2 regions of the Streptomyces sp. NPDC049837 genome follow, and region 2 is predicted to be linked to the other one. Evidence: riboswitches for the same ligand, from Rfam matches in the RefSeq annotation. Region 2 holds a riboswitch; the other holds the start of a gene.

Region 1 (4,558 bases), on a different contig from region 2:
GAGGTCGCCGGCCGCGCCGACCTCCAGGTCCCGGGCCCGGCGGGAGTGGTCGCGCTCCTGTCCGCCCTGGCGGCTGCCGCCGCCTGACCGGGCCGCTGGTCGCCCCTGCCCGGGCGCGGCGCCCGGAACCCGTGGGTGTGGGGCGTGGCCCCTCCGGGCTCACCTCCTCGAGGCCGGCGGCCTTGGGTCACGAGTCCTTGGGAGCCCGACCTTTGCCGCCAACCTCTGCGGGGGCGACCCTGCACGGCCCCACCCCGGCCGTCGTGCGTCTGACTGCCGGGGGTTCTTCGCGGCGCGAAGCTGCCGCGCCGGGGGTCCGGGGGCGGAGCCCCCGTCAGGGACGGAGCGCGGTGAGCTGGTCCAGGAACCAGCGGGCCGGGGGGAGGGACGTCGCCGCGGCGGCGAGGCGCTTCGTGCGGTCCGCGCGGTCGGCGGCGGGCATGGAGAGGGCCTCGTGGAGGGCGTCGGCCGTGCCGACCACGTCGTAGGGGTTCACCGTGATCGCGTCCTCGCGCAGCTCCTCGTACGCGCCCGCCTCGCGGGACAGGACGAGGGCGCAGCCGGTGTCGGAGACGACGGGGACCTCCTTGGCGACGAGGTTCATGCCGTCGCGGATGGGGTTGACCAGCGCGACGTCCGCCAGGCGGTACGCCGCCAGGGAGCGGGCGAAGTCGTCCTCGACGTGGAGGATGACGGGCGTCCAGCCGTCGACGCCGTACTCCGCGTTGATCTCGTCCGCGAGCTCGGACACCTGGGCGGTGTACTCGCGGTAGACCGCCAGGTCCTGGCGGGAGGGGTAGGCGAAGGCGAGGTGGACCACCCGTTCGCGCCACTCCGGGCGCTCGGCGAGCAGGTGCCGGTAGGCGAGCAGGCCGCGCACGATGTTCTTGGAGAGTTCCGTGCGGTCGACGCGGACGATCGTCTTGCGGCCGGGGCCGATCTGGTCGCGGAGGGTAGCCATCCGGTCGCCGACGTCGGGGCGGCGTGAGCGGTCACGGAGGAAGTCGCCGTCCGCGCCGAGGCCGTGCACGCCCAGCTCGGTGCGCCGGGGGCGGCCGTGGGTCATGTGTTCGACGCTCGGGGGGAGGTCCTTGGGCCAGAGGGCCTGGACGTCCATGTCCCGGAGGGACGTCGCGCAGCAGGACTGGAACGCCTTGAGCCAGCGCCAGGTCAGGAAGCCGAGGCGGTCCGCGCCGAGCATGCCGAGGAGGAGTTCCTCGGCGATGTCGTCGGGGAGCATCGAGAAGTACTCCGGCGGCGCCCACGGCGTGTGCGAGAAGTGCCCGATCCGCAGGTCGGGGCGCAGCTCGCGGAGCATGCCGGGGACGAGGGCCAGGTGGTAGTCCTGGACGAGGACGGCGGCGCCGTCGGCCGCCTCCTGGGCGAGGGCCTCGGCGAACGCCCGGTTGTAGAGGCGGTAGGCGACCCACTGGCGGCGGAACTCGGCGTCGAAGACCGGTTCCAGGGGCGTCTGATACAGCATGTGGTGCACGAACCACAGCACCGAGTTCGCGATGCCGTTGTACGCGTCCGCGTGCACGCGTGCGTCGATGTCGAGCATCTTCACGCCCGGCTCGGCCGCGATGCCCCGCTGCACCGCCTGCCGGTCGCCGTCGCTCAGCGCCGCGCACACCCACAGCGCGCCCGCGTCCGGACCGATCGCGGAGAGTCCCGACACCAGCCCGCCCCCGCCGCGCCGGGTGTCGAACGTGCCGTCCTCGCGGGGGACGTAGCTGACCGGACCGCGGTTGGAGGCGACGAGAATCTGGGCTGCCATGGAGACGAACCTAGCCCGTAGCGGAAACGCTCAAACGTACGGCACTCACGCCACCCGGCGGCGCCGTGCGTACTCGGCCACCTCGATCATCGGCGGCCGCTCCTCGGTGTCGACCTCGTGCGTGCGCGGCACGAAGCCGTCGTCGCCCCGGTCGAACTGGGTGAGCCGGGGCCGCACCAGGTGCCCGCGCGACAGCCGGAGCTGGGCCGTGCGGTAGATCGCCGCCGCCATCCGGCCCAGCGCCCGCTCGTCCTGGTGCCGGTGCTTGCGCACGCCCACGTCCACCTGGGCGAGGGCGTCGAGGCCCACGGTGTGCAGGGCGTCCACGAGGAGGCCCAGCTCGACCCCGTAGCCGACGGGGAAGGGCAGCCGCTCCAGGAGCGAGCGGCGGGCCGCGTACTCGCCGCCCAGCGGCTGGACGAACCCGGCGAGCTGGGGCCAGTGCAGGTTCAGCAGCGGCCGCGCCACCAGCTCGGTCACCCGCCCGCCGTGGCCGGCGACGCCCGCGAGGGGCCGGTCGTACATGGCCTTGACGAAGTGGACGGACGGGTCGGTGAGAAGCGGGCCGACGATGCCGGTGACGAAATCGGCCGAGAAGTCACGCAGGTCGGCGTCGACGAAGCAGACGATGTCGCCGCTGGTGGCGAGGAGGGAGCGCCACAGCACCTCGCCCTTGCCGGGGAGGGCGGGTATGCGGGGGAGTATCGCGTCCCGGTGCACCACGCGCGCGCCCGCGGCGGCGGCGACCTCGGAGGTGCGGTCCGTGGAGCCCGAGTCGATCACCACGAGTTCGTCGACGAGGGGCGCGGAGGGGGACATGAGGTCGCGGCGGATGACGGTGACGATGTCGCCGACCGTCGCCTCCTCGTTCAGCGCCGGCAGGACGACACTGACGGTCGTACTGTGCTTGGCCGCGAGCAGCCGGTCGAGCGGTCGGTCGGCCACGGACCAGGACCGCCGCTCCAGCCAGCGCTCCACCTCTTCCAGCACGTGATCTCCATCTCGCGTTTCGGACGACCATCTCAAGTGTCCGGGGGTTCGGTTACAGTCTTGAACAACGCGGATGACCGTCGCATGTCGGGTCCCCGTGCAGACAATCGAATACCGCTCATCCAGAGGGGCAGAGGGATACGGCCCGTTGAAGCCCCGGCAACCCTCCAGCCGGCACTCGCAAGATCTTGCGCGAGGCCCCGGCTAGGGAAGGTGCCAAATCCGTCTCATGGCGAAGTGCGCCATGAGGAAGATGAGGAGAAAGGGCCTCGCCTCCATGGCTGTACAGACTGTCGCCACCGCCAAGAACGTCGACCTCGGGCCTGCTTCCGCCCTCTCCTGTCGCGAATGCGGCGAGCGCTTCGAGCTCGGTCCCATTTTCGCCTGTGAGCTGTGTTTCGGGCCCCTGGAGATCGCGTACGACCTGCCGGTCGGCGACCCCGAGGGGCTGCGCAAGCGCATCGAGGCCGGGCCCGCGAACATCTGGCGGTACGCGCCACTGCTCCCCGTCCCGGCGGACGTGACCGACAAGCCGAACCTGAACCCGGGCTGGACCAAGCTCGTCCAGGCCGACAACCTGGGCCGTGAGCTGGGCGTCGAGCCGGGCAAACTGTTCGTCAAGGACGACTCCGGCAACCCGACGCACTCCTTCAAGGACCGTGTCGTCGCCCAGGCCCTGGAGGCCGCCCGCGCCTTCGGTTTCACCACCCTCTCCTGCTCCTCGACGGGCAACCTGGCGGGTGCCGTCGGCGCCGCGGCCGCGCGGGCCGGTTTCCGGTCGTGCGTGTTCATCCCGCACGACCTGGAGCAGGGCAAGGTCGTCATGGCGGCGGTCTACGGCGGTGACCTGGTCGGCATCGAGGGCACCTACGACGACGTGAACCGCTTCTGCTCCGAGCTGATCGGCGACCCGCTGGGCGAGGGCTGGGGCTTCGTCAACGTCAACCTGCGGCCGTACTACGCCGAGGGTTCGAAGACGCTGGCGTACGAGATCTGCGAGCAGCTCGGGTGGCGACTGCCCGACCAGCTCGTCATCCCGATCGCATCCGGCTCGCAGCTCACGAAGATCGACAAGGGGCTCCAGGAGCTGATCAAGCTCGGCCTGGTCGAGGACAAGCCGTACAAGATCTTCGGCGCCCAGGCGGAGGGCTGCTCCCCGGTGTCGGCGGCCTTCAAGGCCGGTCACGACGTCGTACGGCCCCAGAAGCCGAACACCATCGCCAAGTCGCTGGCGATCGGCAACCCGGCCGACGGCCCGTACGTCCTGGACATCGCGCGCCGGACGGGCGGCGCGGTGGAGGACGTCAACGACGAGCAGGTCGTGGACGCGATCAAGCTGCTGGCCCGGACCGAGGGCATCTTCGCCGAGACGGCGGGCGGGGTGACCGTGGGCGTGACGAAGAAGCTGATCGAGGCGGGTCTGCTGGACCCGTCGCTGACCACGGTCGTGCTCAACACGGGCGACGGCCTGAAGACCCTCGACGCGGTGGCCCCGACGACGGGCCCGACCGCGACGATCCGCCCGAGCCTGGACGCGTTCCGCGACGCCGGCCTGGCCTGACCCGACCTGAAAGGCACCACGAACATGAGCGTCAACGTCCGCATCCCCACCATCCTCCGTTCGTACACGGACGGCCAGGCCGAGGTCACGGCGGAGGGCGCGACCCTCTCCGAGGTCATCGAGTCGCTGGAGAAGAACCACCCGGGCATCGCCGCCCGCGTCCTGGACGACCAGGGCAAGCTCCGCCGGTTCGTGAACGTGTACGTCAACGATGATGACGTGCGCTTCGA
Region 2 (4,558 bases):
ATCACGACCTCCGTAGCCGTCGCCGCGTTGTTCGCCAACACCCTGCTCCTCGACGATCCGTTCGCGAATGACACAGGGATGGTCTGGTACGGAATCGTCGCCATAGCGCTGGCGGCGGCACATGGCACGATCCTCTACCGGCTTTGCCGCAGGGCGGTGAACCACCGGTGAGACTCGCGACCCGAGCGGCGCCGGCGTCGCGCGTCGCCGTCCCTGCCTATTTCGACCCGTGCTGTTGCGCCGCGGACTGGGCACAGCTCTGCGCCGCCAGTGCCACCCACCCCGGCCGGGTCGATCTGGTGATCCTCAACCCCGACTCGGGCGTCGGTCGCGACACCGATGATGGCCACCGTACGGTGTGCCGGCAGATGCGCCGGGCCGGGATCAGTGTCGCCGGATACATCAGCACTGGTTACGCCACGCGCCGGGCAAGCGAGGTGCTCGCCGAGGCCACGGCCTACCGAAACTGGTACGGCCTGACCGCGATCTTCATTGACGAGGTCACCGAGGACCGGTCGGGTTGGCCCTACTACCGTGAGCTGGTCACCGCATTGCGGTCCAGCGGAATCCGGCAGGTGGTGATCAATCCTGGGACGCCACCCGACCCCTGCTACGTCGAGCTGGCTGATCTGGTGGTGACCTTCGAGGGACCCTGGTCGGAATACCGGGGCTGGCGACCTCCGAAGTGGAGCCGGCAGTGGCCTTCGTCGCGTGTCTGTCATCTGGTCTTCGACACGCCGGTCTCCGTGTTGGGCCGCGCGGTCGACCTCACTAGAACACGCGGGGCCGGGTACGTGTACGTGACCGACCGCACGCTGCCCAACCCTTGGGAAGCGTTGCCCACCTACTGGCCGGCACTCGTCGGTGTAGCTTCGAGGGTGTGAGACGGATGAGGCGCCCGCGGCGGGCCCGTCTGCTGTGCCGCGTGCCGGCGAGAGCGGTCACGGCGGTGCTTTGCCTGCTTGCCGTGGCGGGATGCACCGTGCAGGAGAGGACGAAGCCGGTCACACCCGACTCGCCCCCACCGGTCGTCGAATCCAGCTCACGCCCGGAAGGCTCCTGGTGGCGGCCCCGGGTCGGGGTGAGCTGGCAGGTGCAGCTTCAGGGCAGGATCGACACTTCGGTCCGGGCCGAGGTCTACGACGTGGACTTGTTCGACGTGCCCGAGGAGACCATCCAGGAGTTGCACCGCCAAGGCCGCAAGGTGATCTGCTACGTCAACGTCGGCGCCCACGAGACGTGGCGACCGGATGCCGACAGGTTCCCGGAGGAGGGGATCGGCAAGCCCCTGGAGGACTGGCCAGGGGAGCGCTGGCTGGACATCCGCCGCCTCGACGTCCTGGAGCCGATCATGGCGGCCCGTATGGACCTGTGCAAGCGAAAGGGGTTCGACGCGGTCGACCCGGACAATGTGAACGGGTACAGGAATGACTCCGGTTTCCCGCTGACCGCCGACGACCAGCTTCGGTACAACCGGATGGTCGCGAGGCTCGCCCATGAGCGTCGGCTCGGCGTGGCGCTCAAGAACGACCTGGCTCAGGTGCCCGATCTGGTCAGGGACTTCGACTTCGCCATCAACGAGGAGTGTGTGGCGAAGAAGGAGTGCGAAGCGCTGGAGCCATTCATCGAAGCCGGCAAGGCTGTCCTGCATGTGGAGTACAACGTCTCTACGGAAGAGTTCTGCCCGCTGACCAAGGCGCTTCACTTCAGCTCGATCCGTAAGCCGAAAGATCTCTCCGCAGGACGGGAGCCGTGTCCATAAGGGAAAGCAACATCTGTCAGCCGTCGGCGATCTTCGGCGTGGTCGGATCACTGCCGGATTGATGATCTGGGGTGCGGGGTGGCGCGGCCGCAGCCGTGGGAGGCCGGCGACGACTGTGGGCGGTGATCGAGTCGCTGCTGCCGAAGGTCGAGCATCGAACACGGCATTCCGGGCGCAGGCGGCATCCGGGTCGACGCGAATAGCCGGCGTTCCCTGGCCGGCCTCAGGACGAGGTCGAAGATCTCGCCGACATTCCGACCTGCCAGCAGCCGGGACCGGAACTGGCTGAGCACCGATTGGTCGAACCCGGTGTCCATCAGCTCCAGACCAAGCGCGTACTTCCAGTCGATCCGCGTGCGCACGGCGTCCGCCACCTGCCGGTCAGACAGCCCCTCGGCGAACTGCGACAGGCCGGCGAACGCCTCCCCCGGTCCACAGGGCGGGGCCCCTTCCCGTGTCCCGGTATCCGGACACGAGTTGCGGAGAGCGACCGCGTGTCATAGCTTCTCGATCAGGTCATGAGTGACAGCGACTACGGCCCCGGCCCGCTGTCCGGCAACCCTCCGTCCGTGGCGGGGTGCCCCGGGTGAAGACCAGGTCGCAGGCAGCGAGGTCTGCGGCAAGCGCGGACCCCTGCACACCCTGGGGTCCTGGTCCTCAAGGGAGCAGTCTCGTGAGCAAGCGAATGCGATAGGGCGTATCGCCCCCTCTTCGGTACCCCCTTTCACCTTTTCCCTGCGCCGCGTCGTGCCGCCTTTCCGACGTGTGGACGCACGGATTCGCCTGCCTTGTACGGGAGTTCGCCATGTCTGTCATCGCCGTTGCCGCCGACCAGTCCGTTTGTTCCCCCCTGCCCGTTCTGGGGCGGGATGTCACCGTGCCGCTCGTCACCGGTGGCGAGGTCACGTACGCCGCCCTCGACTACGCCGCCAGCGCGCCCGCCCTCCAGCGGGTGTGGGACGACGTGGCCGCCTACGCGCCGTACTACGGCAGCGTGCACCGGGGGGCCGGGTACCTGTCGCAGTTGTCGACCGACCTGTTCGAGAACAGCCGCGCCGCGGTCGCGGAGTTCCTGGACTGCCGCGAGGGCGACCAGGTCGTCTTCACCCGGTCGACGACCGACTCGCTGAACCTGCTGGCCGCCGCGCTGCCCGCCGGCTGCCAGGTCTTCGTCTTCGAGACCGAGCACCACGCCTCGCTGCTGCCCTGGAGGGACGCCCAGGTCACCTACCTCAACGCGCCCCGGACCCCGGGCCAGGCCGTCGAGTCGCTGGAGCGGGCGCTCGCCGACCGGGACCCGTATGGTCCGGCGTTGGTGTGCGTCACCGGCGCGTCCAACGTGACCGGCGAGCTGTGGCCCGTGCGTGAACTGGCCGCCGCCGCCCACGCCCACGGCGCCCGCATCGTCCTGGACGCCGCGCAGCTCGCGCCCCACCACCCGGTCTCGGTGCGCGACCTGGACGTCGACTGGGTGGCGTTCTCCGGGCACAAGCTGTACGCCCCGTTCGGCTCCGGCGTCCTCGCCGGGCGCGCTGACTGGCTGCGGGAGGCCGAGCCGTACCTGGCCGGCGGCGGCGCGTCCCGGAAGGTCGCCCGGCGCGCCGACGGCGGGGTGGACGTCGAGTGGCACACCACCGCCGCCCGCCACGAGGCCGGATCGCCCAACGTCATCGGCGTGTACGCCATCGCCTCCGCCTGCAAGGCGCTCACCGAGGCCGGGTTCGATGACCTGGTCGCCCGTGAGCGGTACCTGATCGGCAAGGTCCGCGAAGGGCTCGCCGAGGTGCCCGAGGTGAAGGTGCTGTCGCTCTTCGGCGACGACGCTCCCCGCGTCGGTGTCATCTCGTTCGTGGTCGAGGGCTGGAACAGCTCGCACTTCGCGGCGGCGCTGTCCGCCGAGTACGGGATCGGCGTCCGTGACGGCCTGTTCTGCGCCCACCCGCTGGTGCGCACCCTGCTCGGCAGCGACCCGCAGGACGTCGGCGAGTGCGGCGCGCCCGAGGCGGCGCCGGGTGAGAAGTCGCTCAACGCCATCCGGGTCAGCTTCGGGGCGGGGACGCCGGACGAGCACGTCGAGCGGTTCGTTCGGGCCGTGAAGGAGCTCGTACGGGACGGGGCGAAGTGGAACTACCGTACGGAGGACGGGCGCTGTGTGCCCGACCGCGGCTGACCAGCCGGGTGCCCACCAGGACCGTGCGCAGCGCCCGCTCGGCGGCGTCCGCCAGCAGCTCGGCCGCGCGGTCCAGGGCGTCCGGCAGCGGTAGGGGGCCGGGCGCGATCGACTCGTAGGCGTCCAGCCCCGCCTCCCGGGCGCCCTCGCCCAGCGTGCCGGCCAGCGCGAGCACCGGCACGCCCGCCTCCCGCGCCCGGCGCGCCACCTCGCCCGGCACCTTGCCGCGCACGGTCTGGGCGTCCAGGGCGCCCTCGCCGGTGATCACCAGGTCGGCGTGGCCCAGCCGGGCGCCCAGGTCCAGCCCGTCGAGGAGCACCTCGAAGCGCGGGAGCAGTCGGGCGCCCACCGCCGCGAGCCCGGCGCCCAGCCCGCCCGACGCCCCCGTGCCGGGCGCGTACCGCAGGTCCACCTCCGGGGCGAACGCCGACGCCAGCGCGGCCGACCAGTGCTCCAGCGCCGCCGACAGCTCCTCGCACTGCGCCGGGGTGGCGCCCTTCTGGGGGCCGAAGACCCGGGCCACGCCCCGCTCGCCGCACAGCACGTTGTACGGGTTGCACGCCACCAGCAACTCGGCGCCCGCCAGCCTCGGATCGAGCCTTCCCGTGTCGATGGCCGCCAGGTGG

Evidence for each region. Region 2 has a riboswitch for S-adenosylmethionine ahead of AB0J57_RS17960 (aminotransferase class V-fold PLP-dependent enzyme). Riboswitches for the same ligand answer to the same signal wherever they lie in the genome.
Region 1: it holds a riboswitch for S-adenosylmethionine, as region 2 does, so the genes downstream of both, thrC (threonine synthase) here and AB0J57_RS17960 (aminotransferase class V-fold PLP-dependent enzyme) in region 2, are expected to answer to the same signal.

The regions. Positions count from the first base shown of each region.
Region 1 is NZ_JBFAMP010000005.1:471,750-476,307, reverse strand. It holds gene otsB (trehalose-phosphatase) at 1-87, shown strand, start outside; gene AB0J57_RS17085 (trehalose-6-phosphate synthase) at 335-1,777, opposite strand; gene AB0J57_RS17080 (glucosyl-3-phosphoglycerate synthase) at 1,823-2,767, opposite strand; SAM riboswitch class I at 2,883-3,027, shown strand; gene thrC (threonine synthase) at 3,045-4,328, shown strand; gene AB0J57_RS17070 (ubiquitin-like small modifier protein 1) at 4,353-4,558, shown strand, end outside.
Region 2 is NZ_JBFAMP010000006.1:52,076-56,633, reverse strand. It holds gene AB0J57_RS17980 (hypothetical protein) at 1-171, shown strand, start outside; gene AB0J57_RS17975 (spherulation-specific family 4 protein) at 168-884, shown strand; gene AB0J57_RS17970 (endo alpha-1,4 polygalactosaminidase) at 926-1,762, shown strand; partial or broken gene AB0J57_RS17965 (transposase) at 1,996-2,172, opposite strand; SAM riboswitch class IV at 2,277-2,394, shown strand; gene AB0J57_RS17960 (aminotransferase class V-fold PLP-dependent enzyme) at 2,568-3,932, shown strand; partial or broken gene AB0J57_RS17955 (glycerate kinase) at 4,009-4,558, opposite strand, start outside.